DNA from 3 places in the Allobosea sp. OAE506 genome. Region 1 is predicted to be linked to each of the others. Evidence: predicted binding sites of a transcription regulator. Region 1 holds the regulator's gene; each other region holds the start of a gene.
The links. Region 1 encodes LexA, which represses DNA repair genes until DNA is damaged. Its sites were predicted from a motif close to TGTTCNNNNTGTGTTCNG; they were not measured.

Region 1 (4,211 bases):
GCTCGCCGCGATGATCGTTCTGCTGCGCGAGCCCGAGGCGCTGCTGGGGCCGAGCTTCCAGATGTCCTTTGGCGCGGTCGCGGCGCTGATCGCCTTTGCCGAGCGCTGGGAGGAGCGCGGCCGGTTGCAGCCGCCACCCGCACTGCCCTGGCCGCTGCGCCCGCTCTGGATCGCCGCCAGCGGCATCATCGTGACGACCCTGCTGGCCACGGCGGCGACGGCGCCCTTCGGCGCCTATCATTTCCAGACCTTCAACCCCTTCGGCCTGCTGGGCAACGCGCTGGCGCTGCCCTTCGTCTCGCTCTTCGTCATGCCGGCCGCCGTTTTTGGCGTGCTCGCCTATCCCTTCGGGCTGGACGCGCCGGCCTGGTGGCTGATGGGCATGGCCTCGGAGGTGGTGCTGAAGCTGGCGCACTGGGTCGCGACCATCGACCACTCGACCCTCGTGCTGGCGGCCTTCGGCCCGGCCGCGCTCGGCTGCTTTGCCGCCGCGCTGCTCTGGGCGACGCTGTGGACGACGAAGCTGCGCCTGTTGGCCATCCTGCCGCTGGTCACAGGCGTCGCCGTTGCGGCCAAACCCGACAAGCCGGCGATCCTGATCGAGCGCGACGGCTCGGGCATCGCGGTGCGCGGCAGGGACGGCCTGCTGGTCATTGCAGGCAAGCCGAGCCGCTTCGTCATGCAGCAATGGCTGACGGCGGATGGCGACGGCCGCCAGCCCGACGATCCCTCATTGCGCAAGGGCGCGGCCTGCGATGCCCGCGGCTGCGTCATGACGACGAAGGAGGGGCACAGTATCGCCTATGCGCAGGACCGGCTCGCCATCATCGAGGATTGTCGCCGCGCCGATGTGGTGGTGACACCGATCCCCTGGACCGCGACCTGCCGCGCGCGGCTGATCGACAGGATGGCGCTGCTACGCGACGGGGCGACCGCACTCGTCAAGACCAGGTCTGGCTGGCAAAACCTCGCGGCACAGGATACCGGCGAACGGCCCTGGAGCCGCCGTCGTCCCCAGCCCGCGCCAACACCCGCGAGCACAGCTCCGCCGCCGCCGGGCGAGGACGCGCCCGATGCCGAGCGCCTCCCTTAAGGCGGCTGCCGGTCAGTAGCGCCGCATCAGATTGACCAGCCGGCCCTGGATCTTGACCCGGTCGGGGCCGAGCACGCGCGTCTCATAGGCGGGATTGGCCGCTTCCAGCGCGATCGAGGAGCCGCGCTTGCGCAGCCGCTTCAGCGTCGCCTCCTCGTCGTCGATCAGCGCGACGATGATATCGCCGGTGTTGGCGGTGTCCTGGCGGCGGATCACCACTGTGTCGCCGTCGAGAATGCCGGCCTCGACCATCGAGTCTCCACGGACCTCCAGCGCGAAATGCTCGCCCGAGCCCAGCATGTCGGCGGGCAGCGCGACGCTGTGGCTGCGGCTCTGGATCGCCGAGATCGGCGTGCCCGCGGCGATGCGGCCCATGACAGGGATCGCGATCGTGTTGCGGGCATCCTCCGATGCCGTCTCGACCGGCCGTACCCGGCCGGGCAGCCCGTCCTTGGCCGGCGGCGTCTCCTTGCCGAGCCCGCCCTGGACGATCGAGGGGTTGAAGCGGCGCGCACCGGGCTGCAGCCCGCCGCCGGCACCGTCGGGCAGCTTGATCACTTCGAGCGCCCGCGCCCGGTTCGGAAGACGGCGGATGAAGCCGCGCTCCTCGAGCGCCATGATCAGGCGGTGAATGCCGGATTTCGACTTGAGGTCGAGCGCATCCTTCATCTCGTCGAAGGAGGGGGGAACGCCGCTTTCGCGCAGTCGCTCCTGTATGAAACGAAGCAGTTCGAACTGTTTGCGTGTCAGCATGATCCCCGCCGGCGCTCTGAAATCTGCCGATCACCGCAGATTCGAAACAAATCACGAACACCATACCCGTTCGCGTTGTGTTCCGCAAGCCGACGTGCCCGTGTCGCCCCTCAGCGCAGGCGGATGAAGCGGCAGGGATCGCCCTTAGCGGCGGCCGGCGCGAAGACCGTGCGGATCGCCAGCGCCTGCGCCTGGGCGAGCAACCCGAGCATCGAGGAATCCTGCCGCTCGAAGGGCGTGGCCTCCCAGCCCGAGTCGGTCAGCACCAGGCTGGAGCGCAGATAATCCTCGCGCTCGTCATTGGCGGGCATGTCGCGCCCCAGCAGCCCGGGCTCGCTGCGGTCGCGCTCGGGCGAGGGCATGCCGAGCAGGGCCTCGACCACCGGGACGACAAAGAGATGTCCGCAGACGATCGAGGACACCGGGTTGCCCGGCAGGCCGATCGCGACCATCGGGCCGAGCCGGCCTGTCATCATCGGCTTGCCCGGCCGCATCGCGATCTTCCAGAAGCCGAGATCCATCCCGGCGCGCTTCAGCGCCTCCTGGACGAGGTCATGCGCTCCGACCGAGGCGCCGCCCAAAGTCACCAGCACATCGGCACCGGCTTGCCGCGCCCGGCCGATTCGTTCGGCGAGGTCGGCATGGTCGTCGCGTGCGATGCCGAGATCGAGCGCGGTTCCGCCAGCCTGCTCGACCAAAGCGGCGAGCGCAAAGGAGTTGGAGGCGACGATCTGGTCCGGCCCCACGGTCTCGCCCGGCAGCACCAACTCGTCGCCGGTGGCGAGGATCGCGACCAGCGGCTTGCGGCGCACCGGCAGCGCCGGGTGGCCCGCAGCGGCGGAGAGCCCGAGTGCGGCGCTGTCGAGGCGGGTCCCGGTGGCGAGCAGGCTGTCGTTCAGGCTGAAGTCGAGCCCGGCCTTGCGGATGAACTTGCCCTTCGGCGCGCCCTCGCGGACGGTGATCGCGGCCGAGCCGACACCGTCGGCGTTCTCCTGGATCAGGATGGTGTCGGCGCCCTCGGGGATCGGCGCGCCGGTGAAGATGCGCACCGCCTCGCCGGCGGCCACGCTGCCGCCGAAGGAGCGCCCGGCCGCGGATTCGCCGAGAACGCGCAGTTCGGTCCCGGGCGTGAGATCGTCCGCCCGCACCGCATAGCCGTCCATGGCCGAATTGGCGAAGGGTGGCTGCGTCCGCAGCGCCGCGATGTCGGACCCGAGCACCCGCCAGGCGCACTGCGCCAGCGGCAGCGTCTCGATGGGCGTTGGACCAGGCACGCTGTCAAGCAGCGCGCGCAGCGCGACGGGGACCGGCGTCAGGGCCATCAGCCCTGTCCCCTGGCGGTGACGTCAGCCTCGAACACGCCCGACTTGCCGCCGGATTTGTGGATCAGCCGGATACCCTCGATCCGCATGCCGCGGTCGGCCGCCTTGACCATGTCGTAAACGGTCAGGCAGGCGACGCTGACGGCGGTGAGCGCCTCCATCTCGACGCCGGTCTGGCCCTTGACCTTGACCTCGGCGCGCACCCGGATGCCGGGCAGCGCGTCGTCGATCGCGAGATCGACCGCGATCTTGGTGATCAGCAGCGGGTGGCAGAGCGGGATCAGCTCATGGCTGCGCTTGGCGGCCATGATGCCGGCGAGCCGCGCCGTGCCGAGCACGTCGCCCTTCTTGGCGTCGCCGGCGCGCACGATCGCCAGCGTCTGCGGCTGCATCACAACGCAGCCTTCCGCGATGGCCGTGCGCGAGGTCTCGGCCTTGTCGCCGACATCGACCATATGCGCCTGGCCCTGGGCGTCGAGATGGCTGAGCCCGCTCACGCGGCGCTCTCCTGGGCCCGGCCGGTTAGCAGCTCGCGGGTCGCACCCGTCACATCGGCCTGCCGCATCAGGCTTTCGCCGACGAGGAAGGTCCGGACGCCGGCGCCGTTCAGCCGGCCGATATCGGCGTGGCTGAAGATGCCGCTCTCGCTGATGACGATCCGGTCGGCCGGCACGCGCGGCGCGAGACGTTCGGTCACAGCGAGATCGACGGTGAAATCGCGCAGGTCGCGGTTGTTGATGCCGAGCAGGCGGCTCTTCAGCGCGAGCGCCCGGTCGAGCTCGACGTCATCATGGACCTCGACCAGCACATCCATGCCGAGGTCGAAGGCGGTGGTCTCCAGCGCGCGCGCCGTGGCGTCGTCGACGCCGGCCATGATGATCAGGATGCAGTCTGCGCCCCAGGCCCGCGCCTCGTAGACCTGATAGGGATCGTAGAGGAAATCCTTGCGCAGCACGGGCAGCCCCGACGCCGCGCGCGCCTGCAGCAGGAATTCCGGACGGCCCTGGAAGGAGGGGCCGTCGGTCAGAACGGAGAGGCAGGCG
Region 2 (4,211 bases), 3.6 Mb from region 1:
TCCAGACGCTCAACGTGAAGCCCGAGCTCAGCGCGACCCTGTCGGTCGCCTGACCGCCGTCCGCTCACTCGGCGGCCTTCCTGAGGGCCAGCCCCTCGGCGAAGGGCAGCGTCGGCTCGCCCTTCGCCTCGTCGAAATCGAGCGCCACGATGCGCTCGCCGCGGCCCACAATCTTGCCCGCTGAGGTCCGCAGCCCCGCGACATCGTCCTGCGCCTGGCGGAAATGCAGGTCGAGCTTCTCGGCCCGCTCGCCGAGCCGCCGGACATCCGCCAGCAGCTTGCCGACCTCGCTCTGGATCACCTGAGCCTCCTCGCGCATCCGTGCATCGCGCACCAGCGACTGCATCAGCTGGATCGCCAGTGCCAGCAGCGAGGGCGAGACGATCATGATCCGGGCGCGATGCGCCTTCTGGATCACGTCGTCGAAATGCTCGTGCAGATCGGCATGGATCGACTCCGACGGCACGAAGAGCAGCGCGAGGTCCTGCGTCTCGCCGGGCAGGAAATAACGCTCGGCGATGTCCTTCACATGCACGCCGACATCGTTGCGCACCCGGGCAGCGGCCACCTTGCGCGCCTCCTCGCCGCGGGCCTCGCGCAATTGCGTGAAGCTCTCCAGCGGGAACTTGGCGTCGATGACGAGACCGCGCCCGTCGCCCGGCAGCGTCACCAGGCAATCGGGCCGCTTGCCGTTGGAAAGCTGCGGCTGGAAGGCGAAGAAGGCGCCGGGCAGCCCGTCCCGGATGATCGCCTCCATCCGGCCCTGGCCATAGGCGCCGCGCGCCTGCTTATTGGCGAGCACGTCGCGCAGCGTCACCACCTCGGAGGTGAGGTTGGTCAGGTTCTTCTGGGCGCTGTCGATCACCGCCAGCCGCTCCTGCAGCCGGCCGAGGCTCTCGCTGGTCTGGCGGACATTCTGCTCCAGCCCTTGGCCGACCTGGTGGCGCAGTCCCTCCATCCGGTCGGCGACGAGGCGCGCGAGATCGCCCTGCCGCGTCGAGAGGATCTCGGCCATGGACTGCATCCGGCCGGTCAGCTCCGCCTGGAGGCGGTTCATCTCGGCGACCTTGTCGTCGGTCTCGCGGGCGCGCTCTGCGGCGATCAGCGCCTCCAGCGCCCGCCGCCGGCTGCCGCGCCAGGCGGAGAGCGCCAGCAGCAGGAGCAGGCCCAGCGTCGCCCCGCCGAAGCCGAGCGCAGCCTGCGCCCAGGTCACAGGCCGGTCGAGAAGGATGAAGGCGATCTCTGTCATCCCGTCAGGATAACCGATTCGGGTGAATCAATTCGAACGAAAGCGGAACGGTTTGACCCACGCGGCGCGAGCGCTTATGTGGCCGGTTCATCATCCGAAAACCGCGCAGACACAGCTCCATGGCCATCCGCCCGCTCGTCATCCTGCCAGACGCCCAGCTCCGGCTGGTCTCCACCCCGGTGGCCGAGATCACGCCCGAGATCCGCACGCTCGTCGCTGACATGTTCGAGACGATGTATGACGCGCCGGGCATCGGTCTCGCCGCCATCCAGATCGGCGTGCCCTGGCGCGTGGTGACGCTCGATGTCGCCAAGAGGGCGCCCGAGCCGGCTGCGGAAGAGGAGCCGGCCGAGGCCGACACCGATGGCTCCCAGGAGAAGCGCGACCGCCAGCCGCGCAATCCGATCGCCTTCATCAATCCGGAGATCACCTGGTCCTCGGAGGAGCGCAGCGTTTATGAAGAGGGCTGCCTCTCGATCCCGGAATATTACGAGGAGGTCGAGCGCCCGGCTTCGGTCAGGGTCGCCTACACCGATCTCGACGGAAAGCGGCAGGAGATCGAGGCCGACGGTCTGCTCGCAACCTGCATCCAGCACGAGATCGACCATCTCAACGGCGTGCTGTTCATCGACCATCTCTCGCGCCTCAAGCGCGAGCGCGTCACCAAGCGCTTCGCCAAGCAGGCGCGGCGCGAGGGGTGACGCAACGGCGTTAATTCGTTCCGCGGCCCTCATCCTGAGGAGCGCTCGGCACGAGCGCGTCTCGAAGGATGCTCCTGATGGTTCCGGAGCCTCCTGGACCATCCTTCGAGACGCCGCTTCGCGGCTCCTCAGGATGAGGGCTCAGATGATCAGGCGGCGGGCCATCCCTGCCCAGTTGAGGTAGTATCCAGCGTATGAGTTTGCGCGTCATCTTCATGGGCACGCCCGATTTCGCGGTGCCGACCCTGACCGAGATCATCGGCCAGGGCCACGAGGTCGTCAGCTGCTACACCCGCGCCCCGGCCCAGGCCGGCCGTGGCCTCGAACTGAAGCCGTCGCCGGTCCATAGGGCGGCCGAGCGGTTCGGTATCCCCGTCTTCACGCCGTCGACCCTGAAGACGCCCGATGTGGCCGAGCAGATCGCCTCTCATCAGGCCGATGTCGCGGTCGTCGTCGCCTATGGGATGATCCTGCCGCAGGCGATCCTCGACATTCCGGAGCTCGGCTGCCTGAACCTGCATGCCTCGCTGCTGCCGCGCTGGCGCGGCGCCGCGCCGATCCAGCGCGCCGTCATGGCCGGCGATGCCGAAAGCGGCGTCTGCGTGATGAAGATGGAAGCCGGCCTCGACACCGGCCCCGTCGGCATGGTTGAGCGGCTGGAGATCGGCCCCGACATGACCTCCGGAGAGCTGCACGACCGGCTGGCGCCGCTCGGCGCCGATCTCATGGTCCGCGCACTCGCCGCGCTCGGCCGGGGCGGCTTGCGTTTTACGCCGCAGCCGGAGGAGGGCGTGACCTACGCCGCCAAGATCGCCAATGCCGAGGCGAAGCTGAACTGGGGCCGCCCGGCCCGGCAGGTTCACGATCTTGTCCGCGGGCTCGCCCCCTTTCCGGGCGCCTTCGCCGATGTCGATCTCGGCAAGGGCCCGGAGCGGCTCAAGGTCCTGCGCACGGCGCTTGCGGGCGGCGCGGCCGAGCCCGGCATGCTGCTGGACGAGGAGGGCACTGTCGCCTGTGCGGAAGGGGCGGTGAAGCTGCTTCAGGTCCAGCGCGCCGGCGGGCGGCCCATCAGCGGCGCCGAGTTCCTGCGCGGGGCGCGGCTTGCTGCCGGCCACAAGCTCTGATGCCGCGCTACAAGCTCGTCATCGAATATGACGGCACGCCCTTTTCGGGCTGGCAGCGGCAGCTCAACGGCCCCTCCGTGCAGCAGAGCGTCGAGGAGGCGATTCAAGCCTTCTGCAATCATCCTGTCAGGCTGCACTGCGCCGGGCGCACCGATGCCGGCGTCCACGCCACCCATCAGGTCGTCCATGTCGATCTGGAGAAGGAGTGGCGCACGGATGTGGTCCGCGACGCCAGCAACGCCCGCCTCAAGCGCCTCCCCGTCGCCGTCTGCAGCGCCGAGGCCGTGTCCGACGAATTCGACGCGCGCATCTCGGCGAAGCGGCGCTACTACATCTACCGCATCCTCGATCGGCGCGCCCAGCCGGCGCTCGACCGTGACCGGCTCTGGCACGTACCGGTGAAGCTCGATCACGAGGCGATGGATCGCGCCGGCAAGGCCCTGCTCGGGCATCACGACTTCACCACCTTCCGCGCCGCCGAGTGCCAGGCCAACAGCCCGATGCGGACGCTCGACCGGCTCGACGTCCGGCGCGAGGGCGACGAGATCGTGGTCTACGCCCATGCCCGCTCCTTCCTGCACCATCAGGTCCGCTCGATCGTCGGATGCCTGAAGATGGTCGGCGCGGGGCGCTGGCCCGAGAACAAGCTTGGCAAGGTGCTGGCGGCGCGCGACCGGTCGCAATGCGCGGCGCTGGCGCCGCCCTGCGGGCTCTATCTCGCCGGCGTGGACTACTGACCCCGTCCCGGCGGCGCGTGGCTCAGCCCAGCAGCCCGAACAGCCGCAGGACCGCGTAATCGGCGATGACGCTCGCAAGCACGACCGGCGCCGCGACCCGGCTCGCCGCACCGAAAGCGGCCCTGGCAACGCAATAGCGCAGGCGCAGCACGATCACCGCAAACGCGATCATCTGGACGAACGCGATGTCGTCATTCGACCAGCCGATCGCGAAAACCGTCGCAGGCACGGCCATCAGGCTGGCGGAAACGATGCCCGCCCAGTTCCAGGCGATGACGAAGCTGGTGAAACGCTGCGCCCGGACCAGGTTCGGCGCCAGGACGATCAGCAGTGCCGGCACAGCCAGGATGCTGGCGAGCCCCGCGGTCATGACCGCCAGAGCGAGCGCGGGGGACTCGAA
Region 3 (4,211 bases), 910 kb from region 1:
CCTCCCCCATCACCCGGTCGAAGACCTGCCCGGCCGGCCCGACGAAGGGTGTGCCCGCCAGATCCTCCTGATCACCCGGCTGCTCGCCGACGAACATCACCGGCGCGGTCAGCGGCCCCTCGCCAAACACCGTCTGCGTCGCGCTGTGGCAGAGATCACAGCGCGAGCAGGTCTTCGCCGCCAGGCGCGCATCCGCCCAGTTCTCTGGCAGCTCCGACGCCGGCACCAGTCCCTCGCGCTGGCGCTGGCTCTGCCGCAGATGCCGCTCCGGCGGCAGGGTCGGGGCCTTCAGCACCATCTCCTCCGCACGGCGGCCGGCCTGCGCGATCAACGGCGCGATCAGCTCGGCCTCAGGGAGGTTGCGCCAGTATTTCTCGGGCATCTCCGCCTTCATGGCTTTGATCTTCAGCCGCGCCGGATTGAAGATGTTGGCGTAGTAGGTCCGCCAATAGCCCTCCATCGCGTCGTCGTCGGGCGCGTCAGCGCGCGACGCTCCCTCCCCCAGATGCAGCGTCGTACCGTCCCAGTGGAGCGAGCGCAGCGGCGTTAGGATCGACCAGCGCATCGCCGCGAAGCGCTCGACAAAGAAGCGCGAGACGCGCTCGACGATGTGGTGCTCGGGCTCGAACCAGGCGACGAAAGCCTCCCCGCCATCGGGTCCGACGACCTCGCGGAAGCGGACGAAGGCGGTCATCTTGTGCAGGTCGCGGCGGACCGACTTCGCCATCGCCCGGGCGCGATGGACCTCGTCGTCGGTAATCACATGCAGCAAGGTCGGCTCGCGCTGGAGCCGCAGCAGCAGGCGGTAGAGCAGATCGAAGCGGCTGACGTCGCGATGGCACACGACCGCCTGCGCCAGCTCGACGAAATCGCGCGGCACGCGCAGCTCCGTCCCGTTCGCCGGCAGCGGCGGGGGCTCGGCCAACCCGGAAAACAGCCCGGACGCTTCCGCCCCGACCTGCCACTCGATCCGCGCCGGCGCCACCTCCGCCAGCGCCAGCGCGCGCGCCTGCCGCCGCCAGCCGTCGAAATCGGCCGGGTGGTCGAGACGCGCCAGGATGCCGGGCTGCGCCATGGCGGGCCTCACAGCAATGCGAGTTGCTGCGGCTTCGGCGCCAGATGCTGCTTCAGCCGCTCGCTGTCGAGAGAAGCGCCGGGCCGCCAGCCCTCCGCAACGATGAAATGGCGTAGCGTCGCCATGGAGCGCGCAAGCTTGCCGACATCCTCCAGCCTTAAGCGGCGGAAGCGGCGCGTCTCCAGGATGCGCGCGACGCTTTTCGTGCCCAGCCCCGGCACGCGCAAAAGCGTCTCGCGATCGGCGCGGTTGACGTCGACCGGAAAGCGCGCGCGATGCCGCAAAGCCCAGGCGAGCTTGGGATCGACGGTGAGGTCGAGCATCCCGTCCGCGCCGTCGTCGAGAATCTCGCCGACCTCGAAGCCGTAGAACCGCGTCAGCCAGTCGGCCTGGTAGAGCCGGTGCTCGCGCAGCAATGGCGGCTCCGACAGCGGCAGCTGGCGGCTGGCATCGGGGATCGGGCTGAAGGCGGAATAATAGACCCGCTTGAGGCCGAAGGAGCCATAGAGCTGCGCGCTGCGCTGCAGGATCGTCGCATCGCTCGTCCCGTCGGCGCCGACGATCATCTGCGTGCTCTGCCCCGCGGGCGAGAACACCGGCGCGCGCCGCGTCTTCGCCCGTTCGGCCTTGCTCTCCTCGATCCGCAGCCGCAGCCCGCCCATGGCGGCACTGATCTCGCGCGGACGCTTCTCGGGCGCGAAGCGCTCCAGTGAAACCTCGGTCGGCAGTTCGACATTGATCGAGACGCGGTCGGCATAGAGGCCGGCCTGCGCCACCAGATCGGCATTGGCGCTGGGGATCAGCTTGAGGTGGATGTAACCGCGGAAGCCATGGACCTCACGCAACGTCTGCGCCACCCGCACCAATTCCGCCATCGTGTAGTCGGGCGAGCGGATGATGCCCGAGGAGAGGAAGAGCCCCTCGATGTAGTTGCGCTTGTAGAAGCTCAGCGTGAGGTCGACGACCTCCTCCACCGTGAAGCGCGCGCGCCGGACATTGCTCGACGAGCGATTGATGCAGAAAATGCAATCATAGCTGCAGTAATTGGTCAGCAGGATCTTCAAAAGCGAGATGCAGCGGCCGTCCGGCGCATAGGAATGGCAGATGCCCGATCCCGTGGTCGAGCCGAGGCCGCCCTTCAGCGAATTGCGCTTGGTCGTGCTGCTGGAGGCGCAGGAGGCGTCGTATTTGGCCGCGTCGCTTAGGATCTCGAGCTTCTCCATCACCGACAGCTGTGCCACACCGCGCCCTTTCGTTCATTCTTTGTTCTAGGTAGCGCGGATGGCGTGCTCCCGCCAGAGACCTTTCGTCGCGGCAGCCTTCTCCGGAACAGGCGCAACTGCCGCGCGTTGGGGCGGCACGTCATTTCAAGGAGACACCGATGTTCCGGATCCTGCTTCTCGTCGCCGTTATCCTGATCGGCTACGACGCCATCGCCCATCAGGGCAGCCATACCCGCAGCGCTTGGGCGAGCGTCGTCGGCCTGACCGACTCCGCCGTGACCAGCGCCAAGCAGCTGGGTCAGGAGACCCGGGAGGAACCGGCTCCCCTTCGCCCGTGAGAGCAAGGTCGCCCTGATGCGCTGCGATGATGCGCTGCGGTAGTTTCGGCTGGACTTGGCGGTGCCTAGCTCCGAAAGTCATCATAGATTAACAGCCGGGATAACAGCGCTTGACCGAGACCGCCTCCACCGCCACCCGCCCTGCCGACGCCGCCGGGCGGGTCGAGGCCCTCAAGGCCGAGATTCTGCGGAAGCTCACCTACTCGCTGGGCAAGAACGCCTCCGTCGCCCAGCCGCATGACTGGCTGACCGCCGGCATCCTCGCAGCACGCGACCATGTCGTCGATGTCTGGCACCGCTCGACCCGCGAGAGCTACGAGACCGGCCGCAAGCGAGTCTATTATCTCTCGCTCGAGTTCCTGATTGGCCGCTCGCTCGGCGACGCCCTTAATAATCTCGGGCTCACCGGGCCGATGGCGCAGGCGATGCGCGAACTCGGTGTCGATCTCTCGGCGATCGAGTCGATCGAGCCCGATGCCGCTCTGGGCAATGGCGGCCTTGGCCGTCTCGCCGCCTGCTATCTCGAGGCGATGGCCTCGACCGGCGTACCGGCGCTCGGCTACGGCATCCGCTACGACCACGGCCTGTTCAAGCAGCGCATCGACGGCGGCAAGCAGATCGAGGTGCCCGAGGACTGGCTCTCCTTCCGCAACCCCTGGGAATTCGAGCGCCGCGAAGCCTCCTACAAGATCGGATTCGGCGGCTCGCTGACCGCCACGCAGAAGCCCGGCGAGGTCTTCTGGGAGCCGGAAGAGGCGGTCTTTGCCGTCGCTTACGACACACCGGTCGTCGGCTGGCGCGGCCGGGATGCGACGACGCTACGGCTCTGGCGCGCGCGCGCCCTGCACCCGCTGTCGCTCGATGCCTTCAACCAGGGCGACATCGTCGGCGCGGTCGCCGAGCGCAACCGCGCCGAGGCGATCTCGAAGGTGCTCTACCCCAATGATTCCACCCCCGCGGGGCAGGAGTTGCGGCTGCGGCAGGAGTTCTTCTTCACCTCCGCCTCGCTGCAGGATCTGGTGCGCCGGCACTACCGCCAGTTCGGCAAGCTCGACAACCTCGCCGACAAGGTCGCGATCCAGCTCAACGACACCCATCCGTCGCTGGCCGTCGCCGAGCTGATGCGCCTGCTCGTGGACGAGCACGGCCTGCCCTGGGAAGAGGCCTGGACGATCACCAACGCCACCATTTCCTACACCAACCACACCCTCCTGCCAGAGGCGCTGGAGACCTGGCCGGTGGCGCTGATGGAGCGGCTGCTGCCGCGCCACATGCAGATCATCTTCGCCATCAACGCCCGCTTCCTGGAGGAGGTCCGGCGCTCCAGCGGCGGCGAGAATATCGATCTCTCGACGATCTCGCTGATCGACGAGCATCACGGCCGGCGCGTGCGCATGGCCCATCTCGCCTTCGTCGGCTCGCACACCGTCAACGGTGTCTCGGCGCTGCATTCCAAGCTGATGGAACAGACGGTCTTCGCACCGCTGAACGCGATCTTCCCCGGCCGCATCACCAACGTCACCAACGGCATCACGCCGCGGCGCTGGCTCTTCGGCGCCAATCCCGGCCTGACGA

Region 2: a site for LexA is predicted at 1,282-1,299, ahead of ABIE41_RS00180 (DNA recombination protein RmuC). Genes of this name have one in related genera too.
Region 3: a site for LexA is predicted at 2,329-2,346, ahead of ABIE41_RS13090 (putative DNA modification/repair radical SAM protein). Genes of this name have one in related genera too.

What each region holds. Positions count from the first base shown of each region.
Region 1 is NZ_JBEPOB010000001.1:3,592,699-3,596,909, reverse strand. Features, by position in the region: gene ABIE41_RS17445 (ComEC/Rec2 family competence protein) at 1-1,093, shown strand, start outside; gene lexA (transcriptional repressor LexA) at 1,106-1,846, opposite strand; gene ABIE41_RS17435 (molybdopterin molybdotransferase MoeA) at 1,957-3,168, opposite strand; gene moaC (cyclic pyranopterin monophosphate synthase MoaC) at 3,168-3,665, opposite strand; gene trpC (indole-3-glycerol phosphate synthase TrpC) at 3,662-4,211, opposite strand, start outside.
Region 2 is NZ_JBEPOB010000001.1:25,900-30,110, reverse strand. Features, by position in the region: gene ABIE41_RS00185 (OsmC family protein) at 1-53, shown strand, start outside; gene ABIE41_RS00180 (DNA recombination protein RmuC) at 65-1,249, opposite strand; gene def (peptide deformylase) at 1,369-1,950, shown strand; gene fmt (methionyl-tRNA formyltransferase) at 2,145-3,074, shown strand; gene truA (tRNA pseudouridine(38-40) synthase TruA) at 3,074-3,811, shown strand; gene ABIE41_RS00160 (hypothetical protein) at 3,834-4,211, opposite strand, start outside.
Region 3 is NZ_JBEPOB010000001.1:2,681,789-2,685,999, reverse strand. Features, by position in the region: gene ABIE41_RS13095 (UdgX family uracil-DNA binding protein) at 1-1,075, opposite strand, end outside; gene ABIE41_RS13090 (putative DNA modification/repair radical SAM protein) at 1,084-2,298, opposite strand; gene ABIE41_RS13085 (hypothetical protein) at 2,457-2,636, shown strand; gene ABIE41_RS13080 (glycogen/starch/alpha-glucan phosphorylase) at 2,747-4,211, shown strand, end outside.